One region of the Actimicrobium sp. CCC2.4 genome, then DNA from elsewhere that is predicted to be linked to it. Evidence: predicted binding sites of a transcription regulator. Region 1 holds the regulator's gene; each other region holds the start of a gene.

Region 1 (4,711 bases):
GCCATGCCGAGGTACGCCGGCGCGTGCATTTTGTCACCACCGCGCAAGGCGGTCGCGGCGCAGTACGTGAACTGTGCGACCTGATCCTGAGCGCCCAGGGCAACTACGAGGCGGCACTGGCACCGTATCTGTCATGAGCGCAGTGCGTTCCGCCAACCGCTTCCGGCTCGGGTTCCTGATCGCGCTGAGCGTGGCACTGGCACTCGGCAGTTTCTGGGTTCTCGAAGTGATCCGCAAAAGCGGCGGTAACGATGCACCTGACGCGCCGCGCGTCGCTCCCGACTACTACGTGAAAAATTTTACCTTTGTCCGGATGGCCAAAAACCGCACGGCACGCTACAACATTTCCGGTGACGTGCTGACCCATTTGCCGATGGACGACTCGTATGAAATCACCAAGCCGGTGATCTACAACCTGTCGAATAACCGGCCAACGATGGTGATGCGTTCCGAACGTGCACTGGTCAACAGCGACAACAGCGAAGTACAAATGATTGATAACGTGGATGTCGACCGGCCCGCGTCCGGCTCCATCCAGCGCTTTCATCTCAAGTCCGCCTATCTGCTGCTGTTGCCTGATGACGATGTGATGAAAACCGATACGCCCGTTGAAATGCTGATGGGTACCACCATACTGAACGGCACCGGCATGGTCGCCAACAACGCCACCCGCCAGCTCGATTTGGCCCATCGCGTGCACGGCGTATTCGCGCCGGCCGTAGCGCGATGAGCTACTGTGCATGACCTCTTACGCTGCCTCTACCAGGAATTTTCATGAAACCGTTTTTTTTCGCTTTTCTGTTCATGTTCAACGCGGCCTTCGTGCCGGCGGTGCATGCCGAAAAAGCTGACTCCAACAAACCCACTGTCGTCGACGCCAACCAAATGGCCTACGACGACGTCAAGCAGGTCAATACCTTCACCGGTGACGTCGTGGTCGTGCGCGGCACGCTGCTCATGAAAGCCGCACGCGTGGTCGTTGTGCAAGACCCGGCCGGTTATCAGTTCGCCACCTTATATGCTGCACCTGGCAGCCTGGCCAGCTTTCGACAGAAGCGTGATGGCGGCGAGAATCTGTGGATAGAAGGCGAAGCCGAACGTATTGAATACGATGGCAAGACCGAACTGGTGAAGTTGTTTTCGAAGGCAAAGATGCGCCGTCTCGATGGCAAGACGCCGACGGACGAAGTCGAAGGAGAATTCATTTCCTACGATAGCCGCAGCGAATTTTTCTCGGTCAACAACACGCCCGCAGGACAGGACAGCAAGGCCGGTGCCGGACGCATCAAGGCGACGATCCAGCCACGCACACCGGGTGTGCCCAAATGATCAATGCCATGTCGACACCGGTTGACTCCTTCACCAATAGCAGCAGCAAACTGATCGTCACCGGCCTGAAAAAAAGCTACGGAATCCGCCAGGTTGTCAGCGATGTCTCGCTCGATGTGGCCAGCGGCGAAGTGGTCGGCCTGCTCGGGCCGAACGGTGCCGGCAAGACGACGTCGTTCTACATGATCGTCGGCCTGGTGCCATCGGACGCCGGTGAAATCCGTCTGGATGGCATCGATATCTCGCGTCTGCCTATCCATCGACGCGCGGTGCTGGGTCTGTCCTATCTGCCGCAGGAAGCCTCGGTATTTCGCAAGCTGACCGTCGAGGAAAACATCCGCGCCGTGCTGGAACTGCAGCACGATGACCATGGCAAGACGCTGACCAAGTCCGTCATCAATGAACGGCTCGACACCTTGCTGCAGAATTTGCAGATCGATAAGCTGCGCGACAGCCAGGCCATGTCGCTCTCCGGCGGTGAGCGACGCCGCGTAGAGATTGCCCGCGCGCTGGCCAGTAATCCGCGCTTCGTGCTGCTCGATGAACCCTTCGCCGGCGTCGATCCGATTGCCGTGATCGAAATCCAGCGCATCGTGCGCTTCCTGAAAGAACGCGGTATCGGCGTGCTGATCACCGACCACAATGTGCGCGAAACCCTGGGTATCTGCGACCGCGCCTACATCATCAATCAAGGTGCAGTGCTGGCCAGCGGCAAGCCGGATGCGATCATTGCCAATGAATTGGTGCGCCAGGTCTATCTTGGCGAACACTTCCGGATGTAAGCACAAACAAGAATGAAACAATCCCTCCAGCTCCGCACCTCCCAGCATCTTGCGCTGACGCCGCAATTGCAGCAATCGATCCGCCTGTTGCAACTGTCGACGCTGGAACTGCATCAGGAACTGGAGCAAATGCTGACCGATAATCCGCTGCTGGAACGGCTCGACGATCCGCTCGATCACTCGGTCCGTCTGCTGGCGGATGGCGCGCTCGGAGCCGAAGGTATCCGTCAGGAAGGGGCCAGCGAAGACGCCAACGCAGCGCCTTCATCGTCCGAATCGGAAGCCCCCGCGCCGGACCAGAACGATGCCGGCGACGCCACGCCAAGCACCGATGCGGACTGGAGTTTTGATGACGTTGCACGCACCTCGAAAGCGCCGGAAGACGACGATGCCAGGCCGCAGCTCGAAGCACACGAATCCACGCTGCGCGAATTCCTGCTCGAGCAAATGCGCGTCACGGTGCGCAACCCGCGCGATCGCGCGCTGGTCGAATTGATGATCGATGCGCTCAATGACAATGGCTACCTCGACGATACGCTGGAGGCCATGCTCGAGCGCTTGCCGGCCGAACTCGACGTTGAAGCCGAAGAGCTGACCATCGCGCTCAAACTGCTGCAGAGCTTCGATCCGCCCGGCGTCGGCGCCCGCCACGCGGCCGAGTGCCTGGCGCTGCAGATACGGCGTTTTCCCGGCATCGCGATGGTGACCCGGCGCATGGCACTGGTTATCGTCGAGGACTATCTGCCGCTGTTTGCACAGCGCGATTTCAGCAAGCTCAAGAAAGCCCTCGACTGCGATGACGAGGATCTGCGCGAAGCCCAGAGCGTGATCCGCCAGTGCAATCCGCACCCGGGTGCGATCTTCGGCGGCGGCACCTCGGACTACGTGGTGCCGGACGTGATCGTCAAGCGCACCAAGACCGGCTGGCAAGTCATGCTCAACCATGACGTGATGCCACGACTGCGGGTCAATGCCATGTACGCCAACATTCTCAAGCAGAGCAAAGGTGAGGGATCGCTGACGTCGCAGCTGCAGGAAGCCAAGTGGCTGATCAAAAATATGCGCCAGCGATTCGATACGATCCTGCGGGTTGCACAGGCCATCGTCGAGCGTCAGCGGAACTTTTTTTCCCATGGCGCGGTCGCCATGCGCCCCCTTGTCTTGCGTGAGATTGCTGATACACTCGGACTGCACGAGAGCACCATCTCACGTGTGACAACCCAGAAATACATGCTGACCCCGCATGGCATGTTCGAGTTGAAATATTTTTTTGGCAGCCACGTTGCCACCGAAACGGGCGGCGAAGCGTCATCGACGGCAATACGGGCACTCATCAAACAATTGATAGGAGCTGAAGACCCGAAGATTCCATTTTCTGACAGTAAGATCGCAGACATGCTGGGAGAACAGGGTATGGTAGTGGCAAGGCGTACGGTCGCAAAATATCGCGAAGCCCTGAAAATCCCTCCCGTCAACCTGCGCAAGGCCCTGTAGTTTCTGTAGTTTCATTTGTCATGTTGTACTGTCGTTGTGTTCGAAGCTACCCTTCCGTAGCGGGGTCACCTCCGAACCTCCATCGGCATTATTCAAAGGAGCGCTGTATGAATCTCACAATCAGTGGACACCACCTCGAAGTGACACCTGCCATTCGTGAATATGTGCAAAGCAAGCTTGAGCGTATCAAGCGCCATTTCGACCATGTCATTGATATTGCCGTCATCCTGACGGTAGAAAAACTCCCGGAAAAAGAAAAGCGGCAGCGAGCAGAAATCAACCTGCATCTGCGCGGCAAAGACTTGCACGCCGAGAGTATTGCGGAGGATCTTTATGCCGCAATTGATGCGCTGATCGACAAGCTCGATCGCCAGGTCATCAAGTACAAAACCAAATTGCAGGATCATCAGCACGACGCCATCAAACACATCCCTGACCCGGTTGTGATAGCCGCCTCCTCCTGATCGAACCCGCTGCCGGGCAGACCGGCACATTCCATTTAGGGCGCATTGATTGCGCCCTTTTTAATTTCACGCAATTGACTTGTGCACAATCGAATCCGACCATGACCGCTCTCATCCAGACCCAGATCCGCAACGCAACAGGCCACATCACACTGGACCGTCCGAAGGCCCTCAATTCCTTGTCGCTCGCGATGGTGCGCGACCTGACTCACGTGCTGCTCGACTGGCGTGATAACGCCGCCGTCCAGACTGTGATCCTACGCGGCAGCACCGAGAAGGCGTTTTGTGCCGGTGGAGATATCCGCTTTTTTCATCAGGCCGGCGGGTCGACGCCCCAAGGCGGCAGCGCAGCGCTGGATGATTTTTTTACCGAAGAGTATGCACTGAACCACCTGATCCATTTTTATCCGAAACCCTGGATCGCCGTGATGGATGGCATCGTCATGGGGGGTGGCATGGGGCTGGCGCAAAGTGGTCCGCAGAACCGCTTGCGGATCGTCACCGAGCGCACGAAAATGGCCATGCCCGAAGTCAATATCGGCTTGTTCCCAGATGTCGGTGGTAGCTATTTTCTGTCGCGCACACCCGGGCAACTGGGCACGTATCTGGGCGTGAGCGGCGAGATGATAGGCGCTGCCGATG
Region 2 (4,711 bases), 1.5 Mb from region 1:
ACTTGATGGTTTGCTGGTCGATGTAGAACATCGCTGCGGTGGAGCCATATTCCGGTGCCATGTTCGAGATTGTCGCGCGGTCACCCAGCGTCAGGTGGGCCGCACCGGCGCCGAAAAATTCGAGGTACGCCGACACGACTTTGGCATTGCGCAAAAACTCGGTCAGCGCCAGCACCGTATCGGTGGCGGTGATGCCGGGCAGCGGCTTGCCGGTCAGCTCGACGCCGATGATGTCCGGCAGGCGCATGTACGACGCGCGTCCGAGCATCACGCTCTCGGCTTCGAGACCGCCGACGCCAATCGCCAGCACGCCCAGCGCATCGACCATCGGCGTGTGCGAGTCGGTACCGACCAGCGTGTCCGGGAAGGCCACGTTGTCTTTCACCTGCACCACCGGGCTCATGCTTTCGAGGTTGATCTGATGCAGGATGCCGTTGCCCGACGGGATCACGTCGACGTTCTTGAACGCCTTCTTGGTCCAGTCGATGAAATGAAAACGGTCATCATTGCGACGGTCTTCGATGGCGCGGTTCTTTTCGAACGCATCCTTGTCGAAGCCGGCAAATTCCACCGCCAGCGAGTGGTCGACCACCAGCTGGGTTGGCACGACCGGATTGACCAGCGCAGGGTCACCGCCTTCGGCAGCAATCGCATCACGCAGGCCGGCCAGGTCGACCAGCGCGGTCTGGCCGAGGATGTCATGGCAGACCACGCGCGCCGGGAACCACGGAAAATCCAGCTCCTGCTTGCGCTCGATCAGTTGCAACAGCGAGGCCTTGAGCGTCGCCGGACCGCAGCGGCGCACCAGGTTCTCGGCCAGCACGCGCGACGTGTACGGCAAGGTGGCGTAAGCGCCGGGAGTGATGGCATCGACGGCGGCGCGGGTGTCGAAGTAGTCGAGCGTGGTGCCCGGCAGGGGTTTGCGGTAGTCGCTATTCATGGCGTCCTTGGAAGAAGGTGTGGAAGCGCTCACTTGCGCTCACTTGCGCTTGCTGATCGGCACGAAGGCCAGATCATCGGGGCCGACATAATTGGCGCTCGGACGGATGATCTTGTTGTCGATGCGTTGCTCGATGATATGCGCAGCCCAGCCGGAGGTCCGTGCAATAACGAACAATGGCGTGAACATCGCGGTCGGAATGCCCATCATGTAATATGACACGGCCGAGAACCAGTCGAGGTTAGGGAACATCCGCTTGGCTTCCCACATCACGGTCTCGAGGCGCTCGGCGATGTCGAACATCTTGGTCGAGCCTTCTTCGATCGACAGTGACCTGGCGACATCCTTGATGACCTTGTTGCGCGGGTCCGAAACCGTGTAGACCGGATGGCCAAAACCGATCACGACTTCCTTGTTGTCGACGCGGCGACGGATGTCGGCTTCGGCTTCATCGGGATTGTCGTAGCGCTTCTGGATTTCGAACGCGACTTCATTGGCACCGCCATGCTTGGGCCCGCGCAAGGCACCGATACCGCCGGTGATGGCCGAGAACATGTCGGAACCCGTGCCAGCAACCACGCGCGCAGCGAAGGTCGAGGCATTGAATTCGTGTTCGGCGTACAGGATCAGCGAGGTGTGCATGGCTTTTTCCCATGCTTCGGATGGCTTCTTGCCGTGCAGCAGATGCAGGAAATGCGCGCCTATGGATTCGTCTTCGGTCTGTGTTTCGATGCGTTTGCCGTTGCTGCTGTAGTGATGCCAGTACAGCAGCATCGAGCCCAGCGACGCCATCAGGCGATCCGCGATATCACGTGCGCCCGGCGTGTTGTGATCGTCTTTTTCCGGCAGCATGCAACCCATCGCCGAGACACCGGTGCGCATCACATCCATCGGATGCGACGACGCCGGCAGCGCTTCGAGCACCAGCTTCACATTGGCAGGCAAGCCGCGCAGGGCTTTCAGTTTGGTCTTGTAGGCATGTAGTTCGGCGCTGGTCGGCAGTTTGCCGTGCACCAGCAGATGGGCGATCTCTTCGAACTCGCAGGTGTCGGCGATATCGAGGATGTCGTAGCCGCGATAGTGCAGGTCATTGCCGGTCTTGCCGACGGTGCACAGCGCGGTATTGCCGGCAGTGACGCCGGACAGCGCAACGGATTTTTTCGGCTTGAAGGCCGGTACGGATTCGGTCATGGGGTGTCTCTCTTTTTGAATTTGGCAGGGATTATTTTTTGGCGTTCTGTGCAGCAAAGAGCGCGTCGAGCTTGTCTTCGTACGAGTAATAATCGATGCGGTCATACAGCTCCTTGCGGGTCTGCATCGTGTCGACGACGGCCTGCTGCGAACCGTCGCGGCGGATCGCGGTGTAGACGTTTTCGGCAGCCTTGTTCATCGCGCGGAAAGCCGACAGCGGATACAGCACCAGCCCGACATCGGCCGACTTCAGTTCATCGACGGAAAACAGCGGCGTGGCACCGAACTCGGTGATGTTGGCCAGTACCGGCACCTTGACGGCAGCGGCGAACTGCTTGTACATCGCCAGTTCGGTAATGGCTTCCGGGAAGATCATGTCGGCACCGGCTTCGACGCAGGCAATCGCGCGTTCCAGTGCGGCTTCCAGGCCTTCGACGGCCAGCGCATCGGTGCGCGCCATGATCACGAAGTTTTCGTCGGTGCGCGCATCGACGGCGGCCTTGATACGGTCGACCATTTCCTGCAGCGTGACGATTTCCTTGTTCGGCCGATGACCGCAGCGCTTGGCGCCGACCTGGTCTTCGATGTGCATCGCGGCGGCACCGAACTTGATCATCGACTTGACCGTGCGGGCCACATTGAAGGCCGACGAACCGAAGCCGGTATCGACATCAACCAGCAGCGGCACATCGCAGACATCGGTAATACGGCGCACGTCGGTCAGCACATCATCGAGCGTGGTGATGCCCAGGTCCGGCAAGCCCAGCGAACCGGCAGCCACACCGCCACCCGACAAATAGATCGCCTTGAAGCCGGCGCGCTTGGCCAGCAACGCATGGTTGGCATTGATCGCGCCGACGACTTGCAACGGGGATTCTTCTTGCATCGCCTTGCGGAAGGCAGCACCTGCGGAATACTGGGACATGGGAAGGTCACTTTCGAGTGTGTTTCATCGGAATTGCTTGCGGCTTCTATTGCAATCGCCGTGCCACCTTTTGCGGACTGGCGGCAAGTCCCGCCAATGTTGGCGCTGGCGCAATTACACCGGTGTTTCGTGGCCCCGGGAACGTTTCAATCTGCGTTACACTCGCAACACTGAAACGCCAAAGTGAAACATGCACCGTCCCAACCTCCCCGTATCGATCGACCCGAACGACAAGCCGGTCATTTGGACCGTCTCGATCTCGCGCCTGTTCGACCTGTTCCGCGACATCATGCTGGAGTACGGCGACGCCGCCACCATCGAGCCGATCAATCTCGGCTTCGAAGATGCGGTACGTCATATCCGCGAACGCCTCGTCAATGAGCGCTGCGACGCCGTCATCGCCGCCGGCTCGAATGCCGCCTACCTCAAAAGTCGCTTATCGGTGCCTGTCATCATCGCCAAGGCCAGCGGCTTCGACGTACTGCAGGCGCTGGCGCGGGCACGCAAGATCACGCCCCGGATCGGGCTGATCAGCTACCAGCAGACCATGCCGGAGCTGAGTGATTTCCAGGCCACCTTCGGCCTCGACATCGTCCAGCGCAGCTACGTCACCGAAGAAGATGCGCGCGCCCAGATCAGCGAACTGAAAGCCGCCGGCATCCAGGCCATCGTCGGCGCCGGCCTGATCACCGACCTGGCCGAAGAAGCAGGACTGGCTGGCGTGTTCGTGTACTCGGCCGCGTCGATCCGGCTCGCCTTCGACGACGCGCTCGACATCGCCCGCTTCACCCGCATCGACAGCAACCGGCGTCGCCCTGCCCCGCCTGCCGATACGCTGCGGGCGCGCCACGGTCTCAACGACTTGCGTGGCGAATCGATGGCGATGCAACGAGCCCGGCAAGCCATCACGCTGTTCGCCCGCTCGCCGGCAACCGTGCTGATCCAGGGCGAAACCGGCACCGGCAAAGAACTCGCGGCGCAAGCGGTCCACCGCGAAAGCACGCGTGCGCGGCAGCCGTTCGTGGCCCTCAATTGCGGCGCGGTGGCGGAGTCGCTGCTGGAAGCCGAACTGTTCGGCCATGAAGAAGGTGCGTTCACCGGCTCGCGCCGTGGCGGTCACGCCGGCCTGTTCGAAGCGGCGCAGCACGGCACGCTATTCCTCGACGAAATCGGCGAAATGGCGCTGCCGCTGCAAACGCGCCTGTTGCGCGTGCTGGAAGAACGCGAAGTGGTGCGCGTCGGCGGCACCCGACCGATTCCGGTGGATGTACGCATCGTCAGCGCGACACACTGCGACCTCGACTTGCGCATGCAGGAAGGCCGCTTCCGGCCCGACCTGTTTTACCGGTTGGGCGTATTGCGGATGACCTTGCCGCCGCTACGCGAGCGGCCCGACGATCAGGTCGAACTGGCGGCCTGGTGCCTCAAAAATGCGCTAGCCGCGATGGGCTTGCGGCCGCATCCGAACCTGCAAGCCGAGTTGCAGGCGTGCTCGACGCTGCTGGCCGGTTATGGCTGGCCAGGCAACGTGCGCGAACTGCGCAACATGATGGAACGGGTCGCGCTGTATCTGGCAGCCGAACCGCTGCAGGCCTTGTCGCCGGGATTGCTGCTGGCAGTGGCACCGGAATTGATGCGCGCCGGCGCGGTCGCAC
Region 3 (4,711 bases), 150 kb from region 1:
GGCGGTGATCGGTGTGCCTGGTGCAATAACCGCAGGGCATTGCACCGCATGTGCTGAAGAAGCTCGCGATTGACTTCGCCCTCACAACACCATAAAACACAATCCCGCCACGCTCGTCGGCCCGAGCGCTGCCAGCAACACCCACAGCGGGTTGATCGATTCGTCATCGAAGTGGCCTCTGAGGATGGCAAAACCAGCCGGGTTAGGCGCGTTGGCGATGACGGTCAGCCCACCACCGGTGACGGCACCGGCGACCAGCGCATATTTGGCCGGGTCACTGATGCCGGCCACCAGCGATCCGAGATAAGTCAGTGCGGCATTATCGGTAATCGCCGTCAGGCCGACCGCGCCGAAAAACAGCACCGTCGCATCCAGTCCGGCCAGAACCGGTTGCAGCCACCAGGTTTGCTGCTTGCCCAGCACGACCAGTCCCGCCAGGAAAAACCCGACCAGCAATCCTTCGCGCAACATCAAGGGTTCCTGATGCTTGTCGAAAGCCTCGACAAAGCCCAGAAAAAACAGGAACAGGCCGATGAATGCCACCGGGTGATGGCTGGTCAGCACGGTGCCGACCAAAAACAGCACATGGGCCAGCACGATAGCGGTTGGCATCGGTGCTTCCTTGCTGGTCGTATCCGGCGCGGCCATGCCTGCCAGTTCCTTGCGAAACAGCAGCGCCAGCACCAGGGTGTTGGTCACGACGGCCACCGCGGCTTTCCAGCCGAACATCGTCGCCATGAAGTGCAAGTCCCAGCCCCAGGCGTCGGCCACCATCAGCACCGGCGGCGCGGCATACGGCGTGAGTACGCCGCCTATCGAGACATTGACCAGCAGCACCGCCAGCGTCGCGTACTTGAACCGGTTCGACAGGCCCGCCTGGTAATAGCGCTCGCGCAGCATCAGCGCCGCCAGCGTCATCGCGGCCGGTTCGGTAATGAGCGAACCGAGCAGCGGGATCAGCGCCAGCGTCAGCACGAAGCAGGTGATCGCGGTCGGCGTCGGCAACCAGCGGGTCAGGGTTTCGACCAGCCCTTGCGCCAGTGTCAGGATGGGCCGCGTGCCGGCAATCACGAGGATCACAAACACGAATAGCGGCTCGGTAAAATTTTGCTGTTCCAGATAGGCATAGGCGTCGTCCGCTCCGCTCAGCCCGAGCACGCACAGCACCAGCACCATTGCCCATAGTCCGAAGACGACTTCGACTTCGCCCAGCAAATGCCAGACGCCGGACAGGCGCGACTGGCGCTGCGCCAGTTGATGAAAAAATTTGGTTGAAAACGTATGCAGTACCGCCATCGCGAACAGGGCGGTGCCGATCAGCTGGATCGGCGTCGGATCAGCCACGCGGCGCTTCCAGTTCGGCCAGCGGCCAGCGCGGCCGGACAGTGAAGGCGTAATCGCGTACCGCCAGCGTCGGGTCCTGCGCCAGCCGCAAGCCACCGGCGAAGGCGATCATCGCGCCGTTGTCGGTACAGAATTCCAGCTCCGGGTAATACACCTTGAAGCGCTTTTTCAGACCGGCGGCATCGAGCGCGGCGCGCAACTGCCGGTTGGCACCGACGCCGCCGGCCACCACCAGTCGGTTCAGGCCGGTGTGCTTGAGCGCACTGAGCGATTTGGCCACTAGTACATCGACCATCGCATCGACAAAGCCGCGCGCGATATTGGCCTTGTCCTGTTCGCAGACATTGCCCGGATGATTCTTGACCACGGTCAGTACGGCCGTCTTGAGTCCCGAAAAGCTGAAATTGAAGTCTTTCGAATGCAGCATCGGTCGTGGCAGTTTGTAAGCCAGTGGATCACCGAACTCGGCCATCCGCGAAATCGCCGGTCCGCCCGGATAACCGAGCCCGAGCAATTTGGCCGACTTGTCGAAGGCTTCGCCGGCCGCGTCGTCGAGGGTTTCGCCCAGCAGTGTGTAGCGGCCGACACCATCAACGCGCATCAGTTGCGTGTGACCGCCGGACACCAGCAGCGCAATAAACGGGAACGCCGGCGGATCGGCAGCCAGCAGCGGCGACAGCAAATGGCCTTCAAGGTGATGGATGCCGAGCACCGGTTTGTCCAGCGCCAGCCCGAGGCCACAGGCCACCGAGGCACCGACCAGCAAGGCACCGGCCAGCCCCGGACCTTGCGTGTAGGCAATCGCATCGATGCGGTCGCGCGTCAGGTCCGCCTCGTGCAGCACCTGTTCGAGCAGCGGAATGGCGCGCCGGATGTGGTCGCGCGAAGCCAGTTCGGGCACCACGCCGCCGTATTGCTCGTGCATCGCAACTTGCGAGTAAAGCGCATGCGAGAGCAGGCCGGCGTTGGTGTCATACAAAGCCAGGCCAGTTTCATCGCAGGAAGATTCGACGCCGAGAACAATCATGGTGGGAGCAGGGGGGCGGGATTGGAAAGAGCGCCATTGTAAGGGATAGACGGCGGCGTGCCGCTGCGGCACTGCCTTGGTGCGACGCACAATCGTGGCGCAGCAATGTGCTTATTGTTGGTGGCTTTTATGTCGAATTCGCCGTGATCGGGCTGGCATACCAATTGCAAAGAGAAGGTAGGCGCGGCGCTGATAGCAGAGCCGTAATGCGTTTCTTATGTCGACTTCCCGAGGACTTCATGACCAGCAAACTCCCGATCCCTGACCTGACCCGCCGCAGTCTGCTCAAAGCCGGCGCTGTCGCCAGTGCCGGCATCGTTGGCGGACTCGCCACGCAAGGCGTCTGGGCCGCCGGTTCCGACAAGCCCGAAAAGGAAGAGGTCAAGGTCGGCTTCATTCCGCTGACCGATTGCGCCTCGGTGGTGATGGCCTCGGTACTCGGCTTCGACAAAAAATACGGCATCAAGATTGTTCCCACCAAAGAATCCTCCTGGGCCAGCGTGCGCGACAAGCTCGCCAATGGCGAACTCGATGCGGCCCATGCGCTGTATGGCCTGATCTATGGCGTGCATCTTGGCAATGGCGGCGCGAAGAAGGACATGGCGGTGCTGATGACGATTAACCAAAACGGCCAGGCCATCACGCTGTCGAAAAAACTGGCCGACAAGGGCGCCGTCGATGGCGCGTCATTGGCCAGGCTGATGCAAACCGAGAAGCGCGAATACACCTTCGCCCAGACCTTCCCGACCGGTACCCACGCGATGTGGCTGTACTACTGGCTGGCCGCCAACGGCATCGATCCGATGAAAGATGCCAAGGTCATCACGGTGCCGCCACCGCAAATGGTCGCCAACATGCGCGTCGGTAATATGGATGGCTTTTGCGTCGGCGAGCCATGGGGCCATCGGGCGATTGTTGATGGTGTCGGCATCACCGCGACCACCACGCAGGACATCTGGAAAGACCATCCCGAAAAAGTCCTCGGCACCACCGCAGAGTGGGTCAAGAAATATCCGAACACTGCCCGCGCACTGACCGCTGCGGTGCTCGATGCCAGTCGCTGGATCGACGCATCGCTATCGAACAAGAACAAGATGGCCGACACCATCGCCGAAAAATCGTACGTCAATACCTCGGTCGACGTAATCAATCAGCGCATTCTCGGGCGCTACCAGAATGGCCTGGGCAAGACCTGGGACGACCCGAACTGCATGCACTTTTTTCAGGACGGTGCCGTCAATTTTCCGTACCTGTCGGACGGCATGTGGTTCCTGACCCAGCACAAGCGCTGGGGCTTGCTCAAGGCCGATGTCGATTACCTCGCCGTAGCCAAGGCGATCAACCAGATCGACGTCTACAAGGACGCTGCCGCGATGGCCAAGGTCAGCGTACCGAAAGACACCATGCGTTCCAGCAAGCTGATGGATGGCACGGTCTGGGATGGCAAGAACCCGCAAGCCTACGCGGCTTCCTTCAAGATCAAAGCCTGAGGAAATCACCATGAGTGCCGTCATCGACACCCTGAACCACGCACCGGACGAACCGGCCCATCCAGCGACTGCCAATGCATTACCGGTTACGGCCGAAAGCCAGCGCCGTCGTGCCGTCGGTGCCGACGTGCCGCGCACCGCCCGGCACAAATCGCCGCTCACGCCGTATGTGATGGCCGGCTTGCCACCGCTGGTCGGATTGGCCTTGCTGGTGCTGCTGTGGCAGATCGTGGCTGCGCGCAACAGCGGTTTTCCGACGCCGATGGTCACGCTGACCGAAGCGATCAAGCTGTTTTCCGATCCGTTCTATCGCAATGGTCCGAACGACCAGGGCATAGGCTGGAATATCCTGGCGTCGCTGAAGCGGGTTGGTATGGGTTTCGGCCTGGCTGCCGTGGTCGGCATTCCGCTGGGCTTTGCGATTGGTCGCTTCAAGTTCATGTCGGGCATGTTCGGCCCCATCATCAGCCTGCTCAAACCGGTGTCGCCGCTGGCCTGGTTGCCGATCGGCCTGCTGGTCTTCAAGGCGGCTGATCCGGCGGCGATCTGGTCGATCTTCATTTGCTCGATCTGGCCGATGATCATCAACACCGCCGTCGGCGTGCAGCGCGTGCCGCAGGATTACATGAACGTGGCGCGTGTCCTCAATCTGTCGGAATGGAAAGTCCTGACCAAGATCCTGTTTCCGTCGGTGCTGCCCTACATGCTGACCGGCGTGCGGCTGGCTATCGGCACCGCCTGGCTGGTGATTGTCGCGGCCGAAATGCTGACCGGCGGTGTCGGCATCGGCTTCTGGGTCTGGGATGAATGGAACAACCTCAACGTGCCGCACATCATCATCGCCATCGTC

Evidence for each region. The regulator sigma-54, encoded in region 1, starts transcription at its own class of promoters, with help from an activator protein. The targets are predictions, from matches to a motif close to TGGCANGNAANCTGCTTT.
Region 2: prpB (methylisocitrate lyase) is a predicted target of sigma-54. The motif match lies at 3,105-3,122, and genes of this name have one in related genera.
Region 3: RHM62_RS18735 (CmpA/NrtA family ABC transporter substrate-binding protein) is a predicted target of sigma-54. The motif match lies at 2,525-2,542, and genes of this name have one in related genera.

What each region holds. Positions count from the first base shown of each region.
Region 1 covers NZ_CP133777.1:81,978-86,688, forward strand. The annotation lists gene RHM62_RS00410 (HAD family hydrolase) at 1-137, shown strand, start outside; gene lptC (LPS export ABC transporter periplasmic protein LptC) at 134-730, shown strand; gene lptA (lipopolysaccharide transport periplasmic protein LptA) at 775-1,329, shown strand; gene lptB (LPS export ABC transporter ATP-binding protein) at 1,338-2,111, shown strand; gene RHM62_RS00430 (RNA polymerase factor sigma-54) at 2,124-3,605, shown strand; gene hpf (ribosome hibernation-promoting factor, HPF/YfiA family) at 3,713-4,069, shown strand; gene RHM62_RS00440 (enoyl-CoA hydratase/isomerase family protein) at 4,171-4,711, shown strand, end outside.
Region 2 covers NZ_CP133777.1:1,584,759-1,589,469, reverse strand. The annotation lists gene acnD (Fe/S-dependent 2-methylisocitrate dehydratase AcnD) at 1-940, opposite strand, end outside; gene prpC (2-methylcitrate synthase) at 980-2,131, opposite strand; gene prpB (methylisocitrate lyase) at 2,163-3,056, opposite strand; gene prpR (propionate catabolism operon regulatory protein PrpR) at 3,247-4,711, shown strand, end outside.
Region 3 covers NZ_CP133777.1:4,086,244-4,090,954, reverse strand. The annotation lists gene RHM62_RS18745 (putative Na+/H+ antiporter) at 82-1,344, opposite strand; gene tsaD (tRNA (adenosine(37)-N6)-threonylcarbamoyltransferase complex transferase subunit TsaD) at 1,337-2,371, opposite strand; gene RHM62_RS18735 (CmpA/NrtA family ABC transporter substrate-binding protein) at 2,611-3,861, shown strand; gene ntrB (nitrate ABC transporter permease) at 3,872-4,711, shown strand, end outside.